One region of the Streptomyces sp. NPDC006997 genome, then DNA from elsewhere that is predicted to be linked to it. Evidence: riboswitches for the same ligand, from Rfam matches in the RefSeq annotation. Region 1 holds a riboswitch; each other region holds the start of a gene.

What was found. A riboswitch is a leader RNA that binds a small molecule or an ion and turns the genes downstream of it on or off. The one in region 1 is predicted to bind cyclic di-AMP.
Region 2: it holds a riboswitch for cyclic di-AMP, as region 1 does, so the genes downstream of both, ABZ659_RS06320 (LysM peptidoglycan-binding domain-containing M23 family metallopeptidase) here and ABZ659_RS22790 (transglycosylase SLT domain-containing protein) in region 1, are expected to answer to the same signal.
Region 3: it holds a riboswitch for cyclic di-AMP, as region 1 does, so the genes downstream of both, ABZ659_RS10510 (transglycosylase family protein) here and ABZ659_RS22790 (transglycosylase SLT domain-containing protein) in region 1, are expected to answer to the same signal.

The regions. Positions count from the first base shown of each region.
Region 1 is NZ_JBEYHH010000022.1:118,280-124,218, reverse strand. Features, by position in the region: gene ABZ659_RS22800 (DUF2092 domain-containing protein) at 1-196, opposite strand, end outside; gene ABZ659_RS22795 (polyprenyl synthetase family protein) at 558-1,568, opposite strand; cyclic di-AMP (ydaO/yuaA leader) riboswitch at 2,227-2,417, shown strand; gene ABZ659_RS22790 (transglycosylase SLT domain-containing protein) at 2,423-2,911, shown strand; gene ABZ659_RS22785 (HAD family hydrolase) at 2,958-3,788, opposite strand; gene fahA (fumarylacetoacetase) at 4,053-5,267, shown strand; gene ABZ659_RS22775 (M56 family metallopeptidase) at 5,477-5,939, shown strand, end outside.
Region 2 is NZ_JBEYHH010000005.1:35,019-40,957, reverse strand. Features, by position in the region: gene ABZ659_RS06340 (XRE family transcriptional regulator) at 1-523, shown strand, start outside; gene ABZ659_RS06335 (DUF6126 family protein) at 516-641, shown strand; gene ABZ659_RS06330 (tyrosine-protein phosphatase) at 671-1,468, opposite strand; gene ABZ659_RS06325 (alpha-galactosidase) at 1,670-3,760, shown strand; cyclic di-AMP (ydaO/yuaA leader) riboswitch at 4,089-4,245, shown strand; gene ABZ659_RS06320 (LysM peptidoglycan-binding domain-containing M23 family metallopeptidase) at 4,250-5,203, shown strand; gene ABZ659_RS06315 (SGNH/GDSL hydrolase family protein) at 5,399-5,939, shown strand, end outside.
Region 3 is NZ_JBEYHH010000008.1:129,574-135,512, reverse strand. Features, by position in the region: gene ABZ659_RS10530 (Ppx/GppA phosphatase family protein) at 1-444, opposite strand, end outside; gene ABZ659_RS10525 (DUF501 domain-containing protein) at 441-977, opposite strand; gene ABZ659_RS10520 (septum formation initiator family protein) at 1,031-1,504, opposite strand; gene eno (phosphopyruvate hydratase) at 1,622-2,902, opposite strand; gene ABZ659_RS10510 (transglycosylase family protein) at 3,161-3,856, opposite strand; cyclic di-AMP (ydaO/yuaA leader) riboswitch at 3,860-4,042, opposite strand; gene ABZ659_RS10505 (transglycosylase family protein) at 4,225-5,256, opposite strand; gene ABZ659_RS10500 (cytochrome P450) at 5,421-5,939, opposite strand, start outside.

The DNA.
Region 1 (5,939 bases):
CCTGTGCGCTGATCTCGGGAAGGTCCGGGCTGCCGGAGTCAGCGAGCGCCGGGACGAGCCCGATGGTCGCCGCGGCCACCCCCGTCACCGCGACCGGGACCACGTACCGCGCGGCCCTGCGTCGCGCCCCGCGCGCGTCGTCTCCCCGCGTGTCCCGCGCCGCGGTCGTGTTGTCGTCGGATGCGTACGGTGCCATGTCTGCCTTACCTCTCGCGTCGGCGGCGGCTGTCCGTCTCGTCACGTCCTCGTCGCGCTCTACCCCGAGCCGCCATTCTCACCCGAATTGGTGAGGAGTGGTGTTTTCCGTGGTCTCCATCTGACCAAATCGGCCCGCGAGAAGCGTCAGACCACGGAGCCAACTCCGCGTACTGCTCGGGTATGACACGCCACGACCCCGTGTGCACCGACCCGTAGGGGTGCCGGTCACCTTGCGGTCGCAGTCCGCCGACTGGGGGCACCCCCGGGGAACCTGACGGGGACGCGGCGCACGGCGCCTCCCCCGCCGGACGGATCCGGGGGGCGCCAGCGCGGTACAGACGGGGTACGACGAGCCCCGCTCACCCCGCCCGGTGCACCACCGCGTCGCACAGCTCCGTCAGCGCCGCCTTCGCGTCGCACTCACGCAGCGGCAGCAGGGCGGCCCGCGCCTCCTCCGCGTACCGCACCGTGTCGCGCCGCGCCTGCTCCAGCGCGGGGTGGGCGCGCAGCGCCGTCAGCGCGCGCTGGTGCTGGTCGTCGTCGGTGAGGTCGGAGTCGAGCAGCTTGCACAGGGCGAGGTCCTCCTCCAGCCCCAGCCGGGCGGCGCGCTCCCGCAGCCGCAGCACGGGCAGGGTGGCGATGCCCTCGCGCAGGTCGGTGCCCGGCGTCTTGCCGGACTCGTGGGAGTCGGAGGCGATGTCCAGGACGTCGTCCGCGAGCTGGAAGGCGACGCCGAGCCGTTCGCCGTACTGGGTGAGGACGTCGATGACCGTCTCGTCTGCGCCGGACATCATCGCGCCGAACCGGCAGGCGACCGCGACCAGCGAGCCGGTCTTGCCGGAGAGGACGTCGAGGTAGTGGTCGACCGGGTCGCGCCCGTCGGTGGGGCCCGCGGTCTCCAGGATCTGGCCGGTCACGAGCCGCTCGAACGCCTCGGCCTGCACCCGCACCGCCTCCGGCCCGAGGTCGGCCAGGATGTGCGAGGCGCGGGCGAAGAGGAAGTCACCCGTGAGGACCGCGACGGAGTTGCCCCAGCGGGTGTTCGCGCTCGGCACGCCGCGCCGTACCTCCGCCTCGTCCATCACGTCGTCGTGGTACAGCGTCGCCAGGTGGGTCAGCTCCACGACCACCGCGGAAGGCACGATTCCGGGGGCGTAGGGATCGCCGAACTGAGCCGCGAGCATCACCAGCAGTGGCCGGAAACGCTTCCCGCCCGCCCGCACGAGATGCTGGGCGGCGCCGGTGATGGCAGGGACCTCACTCTTGGTTGCCTCAAGCAACCCTTCCTCGACGGCCGCCAGCCCAGCCTGGACATCGGCCTCCAGGGCCTGGTCCCGCACGCTCAGCCCGAATGGCCCGACGACGGTCACGAGGGGTCTCCTGTCTGCTGGTATCCACCGGCGCTTACGCGGTTTGTCGATACGTCGCTGCCTTCACTCAAGTCAGCGTATCCGGTCATGTTTCGATCACCGAGGGCGCCCACCGTTGCGGCACGGGCGGCATCGGATCACGGTCGGTATGTTTTTGATCATTCGATACGAGTGGATATGCGGGCTAAGTGAGTGAATACGGCCAGATACACCCGAACGTGGTGCACTGCACCCCTTTGTTCGCCATGATGGCATGAACACGCCCCCCCTCGGACGCCCCCCCGGGTGACCGATACGGCAACGACACACCCCTCGGGAGGGGTTCCGGATTCGCCAGGACACCAACCCGACCTTGAGGGCGAGTTGGCAGTAATGCCCGTTTTGACGCTCTTGTTAACGCCCGTGACATGCCTCACCCCGACCCCGCGAGTCCGCCCCCTCCCCTCCACCACTTCCTCCACCCGAACCCCCGCCATCCCCCCAGCAGTTGCTTCTGCGCCTTCACAAAGGATCAAGTACCCCGAAATCACCCGATCAAGGTCGATCACACACCGAACGGTGTGATGCGCGGATCCCGCACTTGTTTCCGACATGTGCTCTCGCATACGTTCCCGGCCTGTCGGGCGGACGCCGAATCCTGCCACCGCTCCGGCACCCACTGACTCACTCACTCATCCATGGCAGGAGCGGGGGACCCAGGTAAGTCGCCGGGCCGCGACGCGTACGACGTCACACGACGCCGTACGTCGCCACGGCACGGCTCGGGGTGAAGCCGTACCCGCGCAGGGCACGGCCGGGCAGCTCCCGCCCGAACCCGACAGCTCACCTCGCAGGCGCCGGAGAGGACGTTCACCATGCCCGCAGACGGCCAGCCCCGCCGTGCCCGCACCACCCGCCTCGCCCGCACGATCGCCCTCGCCAGCACCGGCGCCGCCGTGCTCGCGCTGCCGCTGATCGGCGCGACCAGCGCCTCCGCCCGGACCCCGACGGCCACCACGGCCGCGACCGCCGCCACGGCGTACCCGGACAACCTCGACGGCTGGATCCGCGAGTCGCTCACCGTGATGGCCCAGCACGGCATCCCGGGCAGCTACGACGCCATCTACCGCAACGTCATGCGCGAGTCGTCCGGCAACCCGGCCGCCATCAACCTCTGGGACTCCAACGCGGCCGCGGGCACCCCCTCCAAGGGCCTGCTCCAGGTCATCGACCCGACCTTCGCCGCCTACCACGTGCCCGGCACCGCCTTCAACCCGTACGACCCGGTCGCGAACATCACCGCCGCCTGCAACTACGCCGCCGCGCGGTACGGCTCGATCGACAACGTCTTCGGGGCGTACTGAGCCCCCGGCCCCGGCAGCCGGGCCGACGCCCGGCCCTCGGCCCCAGTCAGCCTTGTGAGCTGAGGCGTTCGAGGACGACGGCGACACCGTCGTCCTCGTTCGAGAGGGTGACCTCGTCCGCGACGGCCTTGAGTTCCGGGTGGGCGTTGGCCATGGCGACGCCGTGGCCCGCCCAGTCGAACATCGGGATGTCGTTGGGCATGTCGCCGAAGGCGATGGTGTCCTGCGGGCGCAGCCCGAGGTGTCCGGCGGCCAGCGCCAGCCCGGTCGCCTTGGTGACGCCGCAGGGCTGGAGTTCCACCGTCCCCGGTCCCGACATGGTGACCGTCGCCAGCGAGCCCGCCACCGCGCGGGCCACCGACGCCAACTCGTCGTCCGACAGGGTGGCGTGGCGCAACAGGACCTTGCTGATGGGCGCGCACCACAGGTCGTCGCGCCGGTCCACCCGTACCGCGGGCAGGGTGGGGTGCGGCATCTCGTAGCCCGGTTCGATGAGCGTGAGCCCCTCGACCCCGTCCTGGTCGACCGCCGCGTGGACCTGGCCGACCTCCGCCTCGATCTTGCCGAGCGCCGTCTCGGCCAACTGCCGGTCCAGGGTCACGGACCACAGCAGACGGTCCGCGCCGGCGTCGTACAACTGCGCGCCCTGCCCGCACACCGCGAGCCCCGTGCTGCCCAGGAGCTCCAGCAGCGGGCGCACCCTCGGCGCCGGTCGCCCCGTCACCACCAGATGTCGGGCGCCCACCTCGGCCACCCGGGCGAGCGTGCTGAGCGACCGGTCGGAGAAGGTGTCGTCGCCGCGGAGCAACGTCCCGTCCAGGTCGGTGGCGATGAGGGAGTACGTGGTGCGCTCGGCATATGCGATGGGTGCGGCCATGATCAGAGAATACGGACATCGCGCCCCCTTCGTTGACCCTTGTTCCGGCCTCAACTTCCTTACTCCGCTCCGTGCTTAGGCCCCGCGACCGGTTCCGGGCCCCGGGGGCCGCCGGACCAGAACAGGCACATCCCGCCACCACCTTTCCGGCATAACACCCTCTTCGGGCGTATCGGACAGTGCCCAAGACGGCCGCCTCCGCCGTAACGTGTGGCCCGACCACCTGAATGTGTGGCGCGCCCGCAGAAAGAGAGGCAGCACCCCATGCCCCCCTTCGATGTCCCCGAGGGCGATCCCTTCGGACCGCACAACCTTCCGTACGGCGTGTTCTCACTCCCCGGCAGCGCGGACCGCAGGATCGGCGTCCGCCTCGGCGACCACGTCCTCGACGCCGGTGCGGCGGCCCTGACCCTGGGCTCCCCCTATGCCGCCCTGCTCGGCCGCCCGACCTTGAACCCGCTGCTGGCCGCGGGCCGCACCACCTGGTCGGACGTACGCCGCGCGCTGACGGCGTGGGTGACCGTGCCCTCCCACCGCGAGGCCCTGGAGCCGCTGTTCCACCCGCTCTCCTCGGTGACCCTGCACCTCCCCTTCGAGGTCGCGGACTACGTCGACTTCTACGCCTCCGAGAACCACGCCCGGAACGTCGGCCAGATCTTCCGCCCGGACGCCGCGGACTCCCTGACCCCCAACTGGAAGCACCTGCCCATCGGTTACCACGGCCGCTCCGGCACGGTCGTCGTCTCCGGCACCGACGTGGTGCGCCCCTCCGGCCAGCGCAAGGCACCGACCGACCCCGCGCCGGGCTTCGGGCCCTCCGTCCGGCTGGACATCGAGGCCGAGGTCGGCTTCGTGGTCGGCGCGCCGTCACCGATGGGCAGCCCCGTCGCGCTGGGCGACTTCCGTGAGCACGTCTTCGGTCTCTGCCTCCTCAACGACTGGTCCGCACGCGACATCCAGGCCTGGGAGTACGTCCCCCTCGGTCCGTTCCTCGGCAAGTCCTTCGCCACCTCCGTCTCGGCGTGGATCACCCCGCTGGACGCCCTGGACGAGGCCCGGGTCGCCCCGCCGGAGCGCACCCACCCGCTGCTGCCCTACCTGGACGACGCCCGGGAGGAGCCCGGCGGCTACGACCTGCGTCTCTCCGTCGCCGTCAACGGCCACGTCATCTCCGACCCCCCCTTCTCCACCATGTACTGGACGGCCGCCCAGCAGCTCGCCCACATGACCGTCAACGGCGCCTCCCTGCGCACCGGTGACCTGTACGGCTCCGGTACGGTCAGCGGCCCGGCCGAACGCGAACGCGGCTCCCTGCTGGAGCTGACCTGGAACGGCCGGGACGCCCTCGAACTCCCCGACGGCAAGCGCACGTTCCTGGAGGACGGGGACGTCGTCACCATGACCGCGTGGGCGCCGGGCCCGGACGGCGCCCGGGTCGGCCTGGGCGAGGTGACCGGCCGGATCGTCGCGGCCGGCTGAGCCACCGCCCGCCACAACCGGACTCCGCCGGAGCGCTGACTCCGACCGCCCGCCGCCGTCATACTGGCGGCGGGCGGAACGCGTACGGCCCCGGCCGACCGCGCGCGCCTTGAGCCGCGCTACCCCGCGCCACCCGAACTCGCCGTACCCGTACTCCCGTTACCGCCGACCATCCCGATACTTCCGATCAGGATCCGGAGCCGAGTGGCATGACCGTCTGCCTGCTCCTGCTGAGCATCGTCGCTCTGACGGCCGCCGTACCCGTGCCGCGGCTGCTGACCCGGGCCACCTGGCCCGAGCGGGAGCCGGTGGTGGGGCTGTGGGTGTGGCAGTGCCTGGTCGCCACGGTGCTGCTGAGTTGTCTGACCGCGCTCGTCCTGGGCACCGCGGCCGTCTTCCAGACCGTGCGCGCCCAGGTCTTCGCCCCGGCACCGGCCGCCGTCACCGCCGCGTACGACCTGTCCACCGCGCCGCCCTGGGCGGTCGCCCTCACCCTGCTGCTGGCCTGCGGTGCCGCCTGGACCGGCGCCATGCTCGCCCGGGAACTGTTCGAGGCGCGGCGCCGCCGTCTGCACGCCCGCACCGTGCTGCGGGAACGCGCCCCCGACCTGCCCGCCGGGCTCCCGGCCGCCCGGGGCCCGCTGCTGGTGTTGGAGGACGAGTACCCCGACG
Region 2 (5,939 bases), on a different contig from region 1:
GGCCGCGGCCCGCTCGGCGGGGCTGTCGCCCGCCCACCTCTCCCGGCTGGAGACCGGGCAGCGCCAGCCCTCGCTGCCGATGCTGCTCGCACTGGCCCGGATCTACGGTACGACCGTCTCCGAGCTGCTCGGCGAGACCGTCGCCGACCGGGACGCCGTCCTGCGCGGCGCGGAGACCGAGCCGACCCGCGCGGGCGGCTGGACCTACTGGCAGGCGGGCGCCGCCGGGCGCGGGATGCAGGCGCTGCGCGTCCATGTGCCGTACGGCTCGCAGGGCGACGTGGTGCGGGTGCACCCCGGCGAGGAGTGGCTGTACGTGCTCCGCGGCGAGCTGCGCCTGCGGCTCGGCGACACCGCGCACCGCCTCGGACCGGGGGACAGCGCCCACTTCGACTCCCTCACCCCGCACCGGCTCGCGGCCGGGACCGGTGCGGGGGTGGACCTCCTGTTCGTGCACACTCTTCTGCAGAGCCCGACGGCCACGCTGTGCCTCGGCCCCACCCCTGGAGACACCCATGAGTGACAGAGACATGGAGCAGAAGCTGCCCCGCGGCATCTGGTTCCGCCTGTTCGTCTACGTGGTGGCGGGCCACCTCTTCGCGGCGTTCCTGTACCTGCTCTTCGAGGTGGGGGCCAAGTAGCGCTCCGGCCGGTCAGTCGCTCCGGCCGGTCAGTCGAGGAGGCGTTCGCGCAGCTGGTCGCGGACCTCGGGGGTGACGTCCAGACCGCGCACGAGGTAGGTGTCGACGCCGCCCCAGGTCTCCTCGATGGTGTCGAAGGCGGCCGACAGGTACTCCGCGCGGGCGTCGAAGAGGGGGCTGAGCAGCTCCATCACCTCGGGGGAGTAGGCCGAGGACGCGCTGCCGCTGCGGTGCACCTTGTAGCGGCGGTGGGTGGCGTTGGACTCCAGGTAGTCCGCGAGGATGGCGTCCCGCTCCACGCCCAGGGCCAGCAGCGTCACCGCGATCGACAGGCCCGCGCGGTCCTTGCCCGCGGCGCAGTGCATCAGCGCGGGCACGCTGTCCTCGGCCAGGGAGCGCAGCACCCGGGAGTGCTCGGCGGTGCGGTCCCTGATGATCATGCGGTAGGACGCGATCATCCGGTCCGCCGCCCTGCCGTCGTCGAGGACCGAGCGCAGCTGCTCCAGGTCGCCGTCGCGGACCATCTTCCAGAACTCGGCGCCGTCCGCCGGGTCCGACAGCGGCAGGTTCACGTTGCGCACGCCGGGCAGCTCGACGTCCGGCCCCTCCAGCTTCTGGTCGGCGGCGTTGCGGAAGTCGAAGACCGTGTGCAGGCCCAGGGAGGTGAGGAACGCGGCGTCCTCGTCGGTGGCGTGCGCCAGGTGGCCGCTGCGGAACAGCACACCGTGCCGCACCCGGCGGCCGTCGACGGTCGGCAGTCCGCCCACGTCACGGAAGTTGCGTACGCCAGCCAGTTCGGGCTCGGTCGACGGGACCTGCTGCGTCACGGGGGCTCCCTCCCATCGGCCCCGGCGGCGCCGATCGCCGACGGGTACGCCCTTGACCATACGACATGGATTCCTGGGGCAATGAGTTGTCCACAAGGGAGGGCCCCCGGTCGTCCACAGGCGTTGCCCTCCCGCCCGGAAACGGTTGATGATGTTGGGTGTTGAGCGGAGCTGTCGGGATCTGCGGGGTGGGTGGGACCAGTGCCGGTGGAGATCGCCGAGAACGGCCGTACGTGGCTGCTGTCCGGGCCGACGAGCAGCTACGCCGTCCACCTCACCGACGCCGACGAGCTGCTGCACCTGCACTGGGGCCCGCGCATCGCCCTCGCGGACGCCGAGGCGCTCGCCGCCCGCCCGCTGCCGGACCACTGGCCCTTCGAGTCCCGGCTCGACGGCCGCGAGGAGTACCCCGTCGAGGGCGGCCCCCGCTTCACCCGCCCCGCCCTGTCCGCGCGCACCGACGACGGGCGGCGCGGCACCGAGTGGGCCTTCGAACGCCACGAGGCCGACCCCGACGGCGTACGGCTGCGGTTCCGGGACGCGGACCCGGACGCGGGTCTGGTCGTCACCCTGCACTACCGGATCCGGCACGACGTGGTCGAACGCCGGGCCACCGTCGAGAACGCGGGCGCCCGGGCGGTGGAGCTGCTGCGCGCCGACTCCGCCGTCTTCACGCTCCCGGAGCGCGACGGCTGGCGGCTGAGCCAGCTGCACGGCCGCTGGGCCGCCGAGTCCCGGCTGACCGCCGCCCCGCTCACCTACGGCGAGAAGGTCATCGGCAGCCGCCGCGGGCACACCGGCCACCAGCACCTGCCCTGGGTCGCCCTGGACACCGACGCCACCGAGGAGTGCGGCGAGGTCTACGGCTGCGCCCTCGGCTGGTCGGGCTCCTGGCGGATCACCGTCGCCCAGCTGCCCGACGCGCGTGTGCAGATCACCGGCGGCGCCGGGCACGACGACGCGGGGCTGCTGCGGCTGGCCGCCGGGGAGTCCTACACCACCCCCGTCCTCGCCGGGCTGTGGAGCGACGGCGGCTTCGGCGGGGCCAGCCGGGCCTGGCACCGCTACCAGCGGGCGTACGTCATCCCCGACGCGGACCGGGACCGGCCGGTGCTGTTCAACTCCTGGGAGGCGACCGGCTTCGGCATCTCCGAGGACCAGCAGCGGGCCCTGGCCCGGCGGGCCGCGGAGATCGGCGTCGAGCTGTTCGTCGTCGACGACGGCTGGTTCGGCTCCCGCACCGGCGACCACGCCGGGCTCGGCGACTGGACGCCCCACCCCGACCGCTTCCCGAAGGGCCTGGCGCCGCTCGCCGAGGACGTGCGGGCGCTGGGAATGCGGTTCGGCATCTGGGTCGAACCCGAGATGGTCAACCCGGACAGCGACCTGTACCGGGCGCACCCCGACTGGGTGCAGTACCAAAAGGGACGTAAGCGGACAGAGTTTCGCAATCAACTCGTCCTCAACCTCGCCCGCGAGGACGTCCAGGAGTACCTGTGGGAGCGTCTCGACGCCCTGCTGTCCAGCGCGCCCATCGACTACGTGAAGTGGGACTTCAACCGCTGCTTCACCGACGCCGGATGGCCCGGTGAGCCCTACCCGTCGCGGCTCTGGGTGGACCACGTACGGGCCGTGTACGCGCTGCTCGACCGGCTGCGGGCGGCCCACCCCGGCGTCGCCTTCGAGTCCTGCTCGGGCGGCGGCGGCCGGATCGACCTGGGCGTCCTGAGCCGTACGGACCAGGTGTGGACCTCCGACAACACCGACCCCCTGGACCGGCTCGCCATCCAGCACGGCTTCAGCCAGCTCCACCCCGCGCGCGTGATGGCCGCCTGGGTGACCGACAGCCCCAACGACCAGCTCAACGGGCGGGTCAGCTCGCTGTGCTTCCGGTTCGTGAGCGCGATGGCCGGGGTGCTGGGGATCGGCGGCGACCTGACCCGCTGGAGCGCGGCGGAGCTGGCCGAGGCCCGCGACTGGGTGGCGCTCTACCGGGAGATCCGGCCGCTGGTGCAGCGCGGGGACCTCTACCGGCTGCGCCCGCCCCGGGGCGGACTGAGCGCGGTGCAGTACGTGCGGGGCGCGGAGTCGGTCGTCCTCGCCTGCCTCCAGGCGCAGCACCACGGTGAGCCGGTCCCCGCGCTCCGGCTCCGCGGACTGGACCCGGCAAGCTCGTACGAATGCCGGGAAACGGGAGAAATCCACCGCGGTGCCGTGCTGCTGCACCACGGGATACGGCTGGGGCTGCGCGGTGACCTCGACGCGGCGGTTCTCCGACTGCGCCGCGTCTGAGCCGTCGGCGCTTTCTGTGTCGCCTGTCCGAATTAGCCGCTTCCGTTCCAACTAGCTCCGGAATGCGGTGACCTGGAATTCCGGCACGTGAGCAGCGTCATAGCCGTGACCGTGAGTCGCCCGTCATGCTCACGTAATCAAGGGCTCTTTCAAGGGCTTTTGGGGAAAGCGTCGCCCCGCGGAACAACTCAGTGTGACCGGTAATGACCACAAGGGATCAAGAAAAAGACGTTCGGGCGGAAACTCTCGCTTGTCCCCTCGCGTCCTGCTCGCTTACGTTCCACACCGATCCCGGACGGAACGCCGAATCCTGCCGCCGTCCGGACTCCGCGCAAACTGACCCGTGCCCGGCAGGAGCGGGGGACCCACAGGTAGACCGCCTGTTCCGGTTCCCGGAACGGCTTGGGGTTAAGCCGCACCTCGGTGCGGCCGGACATCTCCAGTCCGCACCCGACAGCTCACCTCGCAGGCGCAGGAGAGGAACGCATCATGCCCGCGAAGGGTAAGCACCGCCGTCCCAAGTCCCTGCGTATCGCCCGGTCCATCGCCGTGGCCGGTACCGGAGGCGCCGCGCTCGCCCTGCCCCTGATGGGGGCCGCCAGCGCCAACGCCGCCACCCCGCAGTCCGTTTCGGAAAAGGCCGTCCACTCCGCCCCCGTGGTGCAGAAGTCGGCCGCCGAGAAGAAGTCCACCGCGAAGAAGTCGGGTGTGCGGACGTATTCCGTCCGTGCCGGTGACTATCTCTCGAAGATCGCTGACGAGCAGAACGTCAGCGGCGGCTGGAAGAAGCTCTACGCGGACAACCGCGCGGCCGTCGGTGCCGACCCCTCGCTGATCCACCCCGGGCTGAAGCTCAGCATCGGCCAGAAGGCCGCGGCGCAGGGCGAGACCAAGAAGCGGTCCGCCCCGAAGGCCACCCAGCAGGCCAAGCCGGAGCAGCAGGCCAAGCCGGAGCAGCAGGCGAAGCCGGAGCAGCCGACGCAGTCCGCCGAGTCCTCCGCCGGCGCCTCCACGGCCGCCCAGTCCGCCGCCACCGGCTACAGCGCGCCGGTCGACGGCGCCGCCGTCGGCACCGGCTACAAGGTGGCGGGCAGCATGTGGTCCAGCGGCTACCACACCGGCGTCGACTTCGCCGCCGCCACCGGCACCACGCTGAAGTCCGTCGGACCCGGCACCGTCGTCTCCGCGGGCTGGGCCGGTGCGTACGGCAACCAGGTCGTCATCAAGCTGGCCGACGGCTACTACGCCCAGTACGCCCACCTGTCCTCGCTCTCCGTCTCCAGCGGCCAGACCGTGACCGGCGGTCAGCAGATCGGCCTGTCCGGCTCGACCGGCAACTCGACCGGCCCGCACCTGCACTTCGAGATCCGCACCACCCCCAACTACGGCTCCGACATCGACCCGGTGGCCTACCTCCGCTCGCACGGCGTCTCCATCGGCTGACGCCCGCGCCGCGACCGCGCCGACGGCCGGACCCACCTGACCGGGTCCGGCCGTCGGCGTATTCCGGAATTGACCAAGGTTTTGGCAGTGGCTTATCTCACCGCCCGTCAACCCCTTCCTACGGTCGCGTAGGTCACAATCGACGGGGAAAGATGGGCCGATGTGGCAGACGATTCGAAGAATGACAGCAGATCAGTGATCGGGTCGTACGTGGCGGTGGGGGACAGCTTCACCGAAGGCGTCGGCGACCCCGGCCCCGACGGGGCGTTCGTCGGCTGGGCCGACCGGTTCGCGGTCCTGCTCGCCGACCGGCGTCCCGAGGGCGACTTCCGGTACACCAACCTCGCCGTGCGCGGGAGACTCCTCGACCAGGTCGTGGCCGACCAGGTCCCGCGCGCCGTCGGACTCGCCCCGGACCTCGTGTCCTTCTGCGCGGGCGGCAACGACATCCTGCGGCCCGGCACCGACCCCGACGAGGTCGCCGAGCGCTTCGAGAGGGCGGTCGCCCGGCTGACCGCCGTCGCGGGCACGGTGATGGTGACCACCGGCTTCGACACCCGGGGCGTGCCCGTCCTCAAGCACCTGCGCGGCAAGATCGCCACCTACAACGGACATGTGCGCGCCATCGCCGACCGGTACGGCTGCCCGGTCCTCGACCTGTGGTCCCTGAGGTCCGTCCAGGACCGCCGGGCCTGGGACGGCGACCGGCTGCACCTGTCCCCGGAGGGGCACACGC
Region 3 (5,939 bases), on a different contig from region 1:
GCACTCCGTCGAGCCGCCGCCGATGTCCACCACCAGGTAGGGCCGGGTGAGGTCGGTACGCCCGGCGAGTTCGCGCGTGGCGCCGGTGAAGGAGAACTCCGCCTCCTGGTCGCCACTGATCACCTCGGGCTCGACACCCAGGATGTCCAGCACCCCGCGCACGAAGTCCGCCCGGTTCTCCGCGTCCCGGGAGGCGGAGGTGGCGACGAAGCGGATCCGCTCGGCGCCGTGCTCCTTGATGACCGCGGCGTACTCACGGCAGGCCGCGAACGTGCGCTCCAGCGCCTCGGGAGCGAGTCGGCCGGTGCGGTCGACGCCCTGGCCCAGGCGGACGATCGTCATACGGCGGTCCAGGTCGACCAGTTCGCCGGTCGCCGGGTCGCAGTCGGCGACCAGCAGGCGGATCGAGTTCGTACCGCAGTCGATGGCGGCTACGCGGGTCACCGGCCGTCCTCCCCGCTCTCCGTCGTGGTCACACAGGGGCCCTTGCGCCACCACTCCGGCAGCATCGCCAGCGCCTCGTCGCCCAGCGGGTTCACGCCCGGCCCGGCGGCCAGCGAGTGGGCCACCAGGACGTGCAGGCACTTGACCCGGTCGGGCATCCCGCCCGCGCTCGGGAAGCCCGTCAGCTCCTCGATCTCGTCCCGGCGCCGGAGGTAGTCCTCGTGCGCGGCGCGGTACGCGGCGGCCAGCTCCGGGTCGCCCTCCAGACGGGCCGTCATCTCCTTCATCACGCCGTTGGCCTCCAGCGTGCCGATGGCCGACGCCGCCTTCGGGCACGTCAGGTAGTACAGCGTCGGGAACGGCGTGCCGTCGGGCAGCCGCGGCGCCGTCTCCACCACGTCCGGCTGTCCGCACGGGCAGCGGTGCGCGATCGCGCGCAGACCGCGCGGCGGACGTCCGAGCTGCTGCTGGAACGCCTCGACGTCCGCGTCCGTGGGCTCGGTGCGCGGGGTGGGCGGCGGAAGGGTGTCCATAGGATTCTCTACGCGTCTTTCTCGCTCAACGGTGTCACTGGTCGGCGCGGGGGTCACTGGCCGGCGTCGGACCTGTCCACGCCGTCCCAGACGTTCGAGTACCAGGGGCGGTCGGCCGCGCCCCGTTCGCCGCGGGCCCGCTCGGCCGCGTCCGGGTCGATGACGACGTAACCGGTCTCCCCGGGCATCACGTAGTGCAGCCGCTGCCGGATCTGCTGCTCGGCGTACGCGTCGTCCTGCCACCGCGCCTTCTGGTCGCGCAGCTGTTCGACGCGCTCGCTGGCCTGCCGCTTCTGCCGCTCCAGGTCGGCGATCTCGGCGCGCTGGGCGACGTACTGCCTTATCGGGTAGGCGAGCGCGACGACCAGCGTGCAGACGACCAGGGCGAGCAGGGCCGCGCGGCCGGTGAGGCGGGAGCGGCGGGCCTGGCGGCGGGTCTGGGAGCGGTAGACGCGGGCCGCCGTCTGCTCGCCGAGCAGCCGCAGTCTGGTGGTGGTGGAGAACCGGTCCCGGTCCTTCACTGCCATGCCCCGCCTCCGTCTCGTCCCGCCGTACACGCGCGTACGTCCCCGCACACGGTACGGGACCGGGTACGGGGACGTACGGACGACGCCGCCCACACGTGCGTGGGCGCGTGCGTGGGCTCAGCCCTTGAAGCGCGGGAACGCGCTGCGGCCCGCGTACACCGCGGCGTCGTCGAGGATCTCCTCGATGCGCAGCAGCTGGTTGTACTTGGCGACGCGCTCGGAGCGGGCCGGGGCGCCGGTCTTGATCTGGCCGCAGTTGGTGGCGACGGCGAGGTCCGCGATGGTGACGTCCTCGGTCTCACCGGAGCGGTGGGACATCATGCACTTGAAGCCGTTGCGCTGGGCCAGCTCCACGGCGTCCAGGGTCTCGGTCAGCGAGCCGATCTGGTTGACCTTGACCAGCAGGGCGTTGGCCGCGCCCTCCTCGATGCCGCGGGCGAGGCGCTCGGGGTTGGTGACGAACAGATCGTCGCCGACCAGCTGCACCTTGTCGCCGAGGCGCTCGGTGATGGTCTGCCAGCCCGCCCAGTCGTCCTCGAACAGCGGGTCCTCGATGGAGACCAGCGGGTACGCCTCGACCAGCTCGGCGTAGTAGTCCGTCATCTCGGCGGCGGAGCGCTCCTTGCCCTCGAAGGTGTAGGAGCCCTCCTTGTAGAACTCGGAGGCGGCCACGTCGAGGGCGAGGGCGATCTGCTCGCCGGGGGTGTAACCGGCTTCCTTGATCGCTTCGAGGATGAGGTCGAGGGCCTCGCGGTTGGAGCCGAGGTTCGGGGCGAAGCCGCCCTCGTCGCCGAGGCCGGTGGCCAGGCCCTTGCCCTTCAGCACCTTCTTGAGGGTGTGGTAGACCTCGGTGCCCCAGCGCAGCGCCTCGGAGAACGACTCCGCGCCGATCGGCGCGATCATGAACTCCTGGATGTCCACGTTGGAGTCGGCGTGCGAGCCGCCGTTCAGGATGTTCATCATCGGCACCGGCAGCAGGTGCGCGTTCGGGCCGCCCAGGTAGCGGAAGAGGGGGAGGTCGCTGGCCTCGGAGGCGGCGTGGGCGACGGCGAGGGAGACGCCGAGGATGGCGTTGGCGCCGAGGGAGCCCTTGTTGTCGGTGGCGTCCAGGTCGAACATGGCCTGGTCGATCAGCCGCTGCTCGGTGGCGTCGTAGCCGACCAGCTCCGGGCCGATCTGCTCGATCACGGCGAGGACGGCCTTCTCGACGCCCTTGCCCTGGTAGCGGTTCGGGTCACCGTCGCGCAGCTCGATGGCCTCGAAGGCACCCGTCGAGGCGCCGGACGGGACGGCGGCACGACCGGTGCTGCCGTCGTCGAGGCCGACCTCGACCTCGACCGTGGGATTGCCTCGGGAGTCCAGGATTTCCCGGGCTACGACGACGTCGATGGACGGCACGAGCATCTCCTTCATGGATGTGACGTGGGTCAGCAGTACCGCGGTGGGTGCTGCGCCATGAGCCTAACCGGCCGGGGGCCGTCGGCTCGCCCTCCGACCCCCGGTAGAGCCGAAACCGAGAGTAAATTGTTTCCGAACGGAACAAAGAGAAGGGTGGACGGGTACCGGAAGCAGAGAGGGCACGGGGGCATGGAAAACCCCGCCCCGGCGCGTACGGGGGGAGACGCGCCGGAGCGGGGTGGTCTGCCGGGGCAGGACTTACTTGAGGTGCAGCTGCTGACCCGGGTAGATGAGGTCGGCGTCCTGGACGATGTCGTCGTTCAGCTTGAACAGCTTGGCCCAGCCGCCCTTGACGTCGTGCTCCTGCGCGATCGTGCTGAGGGTGTCACCCTTGACGACCTTGTACTCGCCGTCGCCCTTCTTGACCTTCTTGCCGGTCGGGGTGGTGACGGTCTTCTTCGCGGCCGGGCGCTCGGCGGAGCGGGAGGTGCTCGGCTGCTCGGTCTCGCGGGTGGCGGTGGAGTCGTCGGTGGTCCCGGCGCTGGAGCCGGTGTCCGTGGAGCCGCCGCCGTTGTACGCGGCGCTCGACAGGCCGGTGCCGCAGACCGGCCAGGCGCCCTTGCCCTGCCCCGCGAGGACCTTCTCGGCGATCTCTATCTGCTGGGCCTTGCTGGCCTGGTCGGCGGTGGCGGCGTACTGCGTGCCGCCGTACGCGGCCCAGGTGGAGGCCGAGAACTGCAGGCCGCCGTAGTACCCGTTGCCGGTGTTGATGGACCAGTTGCCGCCGGACTCGCACTGGGCGACGGCGTCCCACTCGGACGCGGTGGCGGCGGAGGCGCTGCCCGCGGCCATCAGCGGGGCGGCGACGGCCGCGGCCCCGGTGACGCCGACGGCGGCGATGGCGCGGACGGTCTTGGACGGACGGCGGTGCTTGCCCTTGCCGGAAAACAGCATGGTTGATCCCCTCACCGACGCCTGCGAGGTGAGCTGTCGGGTTCGGGCCGGTTGAGTTGCCCGGCCACACCCCTCTTTACGAGCGGTGCGGCTTCACCCCTAGCCGGTTCGGCGGCGAGTCTCCTCAACCGCCTGGTCCGGCGCTTACCTTGGGTCCCCCGCTCCTGCCTGCGGCGCTTGACGCGACGACTGTTCCCGGGCCGCCACTGGCAGGATTCGGCGTTGCGGCGGCCGGGGCTCGTGTTGGCGAGCGGTCATGACCGTAGACACGCGATCCGCGGAATTTCAAAGACGATCAGGGCTTCTGAGACTCATCCCACACTTCCACTGAAACGGACATTAGGTGTGAAGTGTGGCGTTAACTCCCGCTACTTTGCGCCCGTTTCCACCCCTACTTCCAGGGTCTGACCGGGGAGGATGAGGTCCGGGTCGGCTCCTACGGCGTCCTCGTTGGCCTCGTAGAGCGCGCACCATCCGCCGTCGAGGTCAAGGGAGTCGGCGATATAGGTCAGATTGTCGCCGGGCTGGACGGTGTAGGCACCGTCGGCGGTGACGGCGGCGTCACGGGCGGCGTCACGGGACGCGTGGCGGCCGGAGGATTCGGCGCGGGCGCCGTCGGCGGAGTCCTCGTCGGCGCTGTCGCCGCGGTGGCGGCCGCTGCCGGAGGTGGCGTCCGACGCGTCGCCGTCCCGGAGCGAAGCGTCCGACGGGTCACTCTTCGTGGAGGCCGTGGGGGAGTTGCGGGGCGCGACGGAGTCCGATTCCGCGCCCGAGCCGGAGGTCGCTTCGGCGTCCCGACCGGAGTCGGACGCGGATCCGGAGTCGGAGCTGGACTTCGAGTCGGAGGTCGCTTCGGGAGCGGCCGAATCAGTGGACTTGTCGGACTTGGTCGACTTGTCCTTGCGTTGGTCGGTGCCGTCCGCGTCCTCTGACGTGGAGTCAGCGGAGTCGTCGGGAGCGTCGGAGGACGCGGAGGACGCCGGGGAGTCCTCGGCCAGTCCCGTGTCGACGTCGGCGGAACCGCTGTCCTTCGTCAGTCCGGAGAGCAGCCCACAGGCGGGCCAGGCACCGGGGCCCTGGTCGGCGAGTATCCGCTCGGCGACGGCTATCTGCTGCGAGCGGCTGGCCAGGTCGGCGCTGCCCGCGTAGTCGAGACCGCCGTATGACTCCCAGTCGTCCTGCGAGATCTGGAGACCGCCGTAGTAGCCGCTGCCGTTGTCCGCGCTCCAGGAGCCGCCGCTCTCGCACTCGGCCACCTGGTCCCACACGGTGCCGTCGGCGGCGCTCGCGCCGGATGCGCCGAGCAACGGGATGGCGATGGCGGAACCGGTCACTCCGGCGGCGACGAGGAGAGCCGGAGCCTGGCGGGGGCGACGGTGACGACCGTTCCCGGAGAGCATGTCGGGACCTTTCGCAAGACAGCGGTGACCAGCGCGGCGCATGATGCTGCGGCGCCGTGCTGATGGGTGAACGTATCGGCAGACGATCACTTGTCACAAGTTAATGCCGCGCAGATCACGTGAAGATCACAGAGTTGAGCGCGTGTCACCTTTGCGTCGAGGTGTCATCTTTGCTCCGGAGAACGATCCGTTGACTGCGGCTGAGGGGGTGTGAACTCCACCGGCAGGGTGCGCAGTCCGCGCATGATGAGCCCGCCGCGCCACCTCAACTCCCCTGGTTCCACCGCGAGTCGGAGGTCCGGGAGCACGGTGAGGAGGGTGCCGAGCGCGGACTGCCCTTCGAGACGGGCGAGCGGGGCGCCGAGGCAGTAGTGAACACCGTGGCCGTAACCGAGGTGCTGGTTGTCCCGGCGGGACAGGTCGAGCGTGTCCGGATCGGCGAACCGCTCCGGGTCCCGGTCGGCCGCGGCGAGGACGACGAGGACGGGGTCGCCCGCCGCGATGTCCTGCCCGCCGAGGGTGAGGGGCTCGGTGGCGAACCGCCAGGTGGCGAGTTCCACGGGGCCGTCGAAGCGGAGGAGTTCCTCTACCCCGGTCGCGAGCAGGGCGCGGTCACCGGCGTCGAGGGAACGCTGGAGGCGGGCGCGCTGGCCGGGATGGGTGAGCAGGGCGAGCGTGCCGTT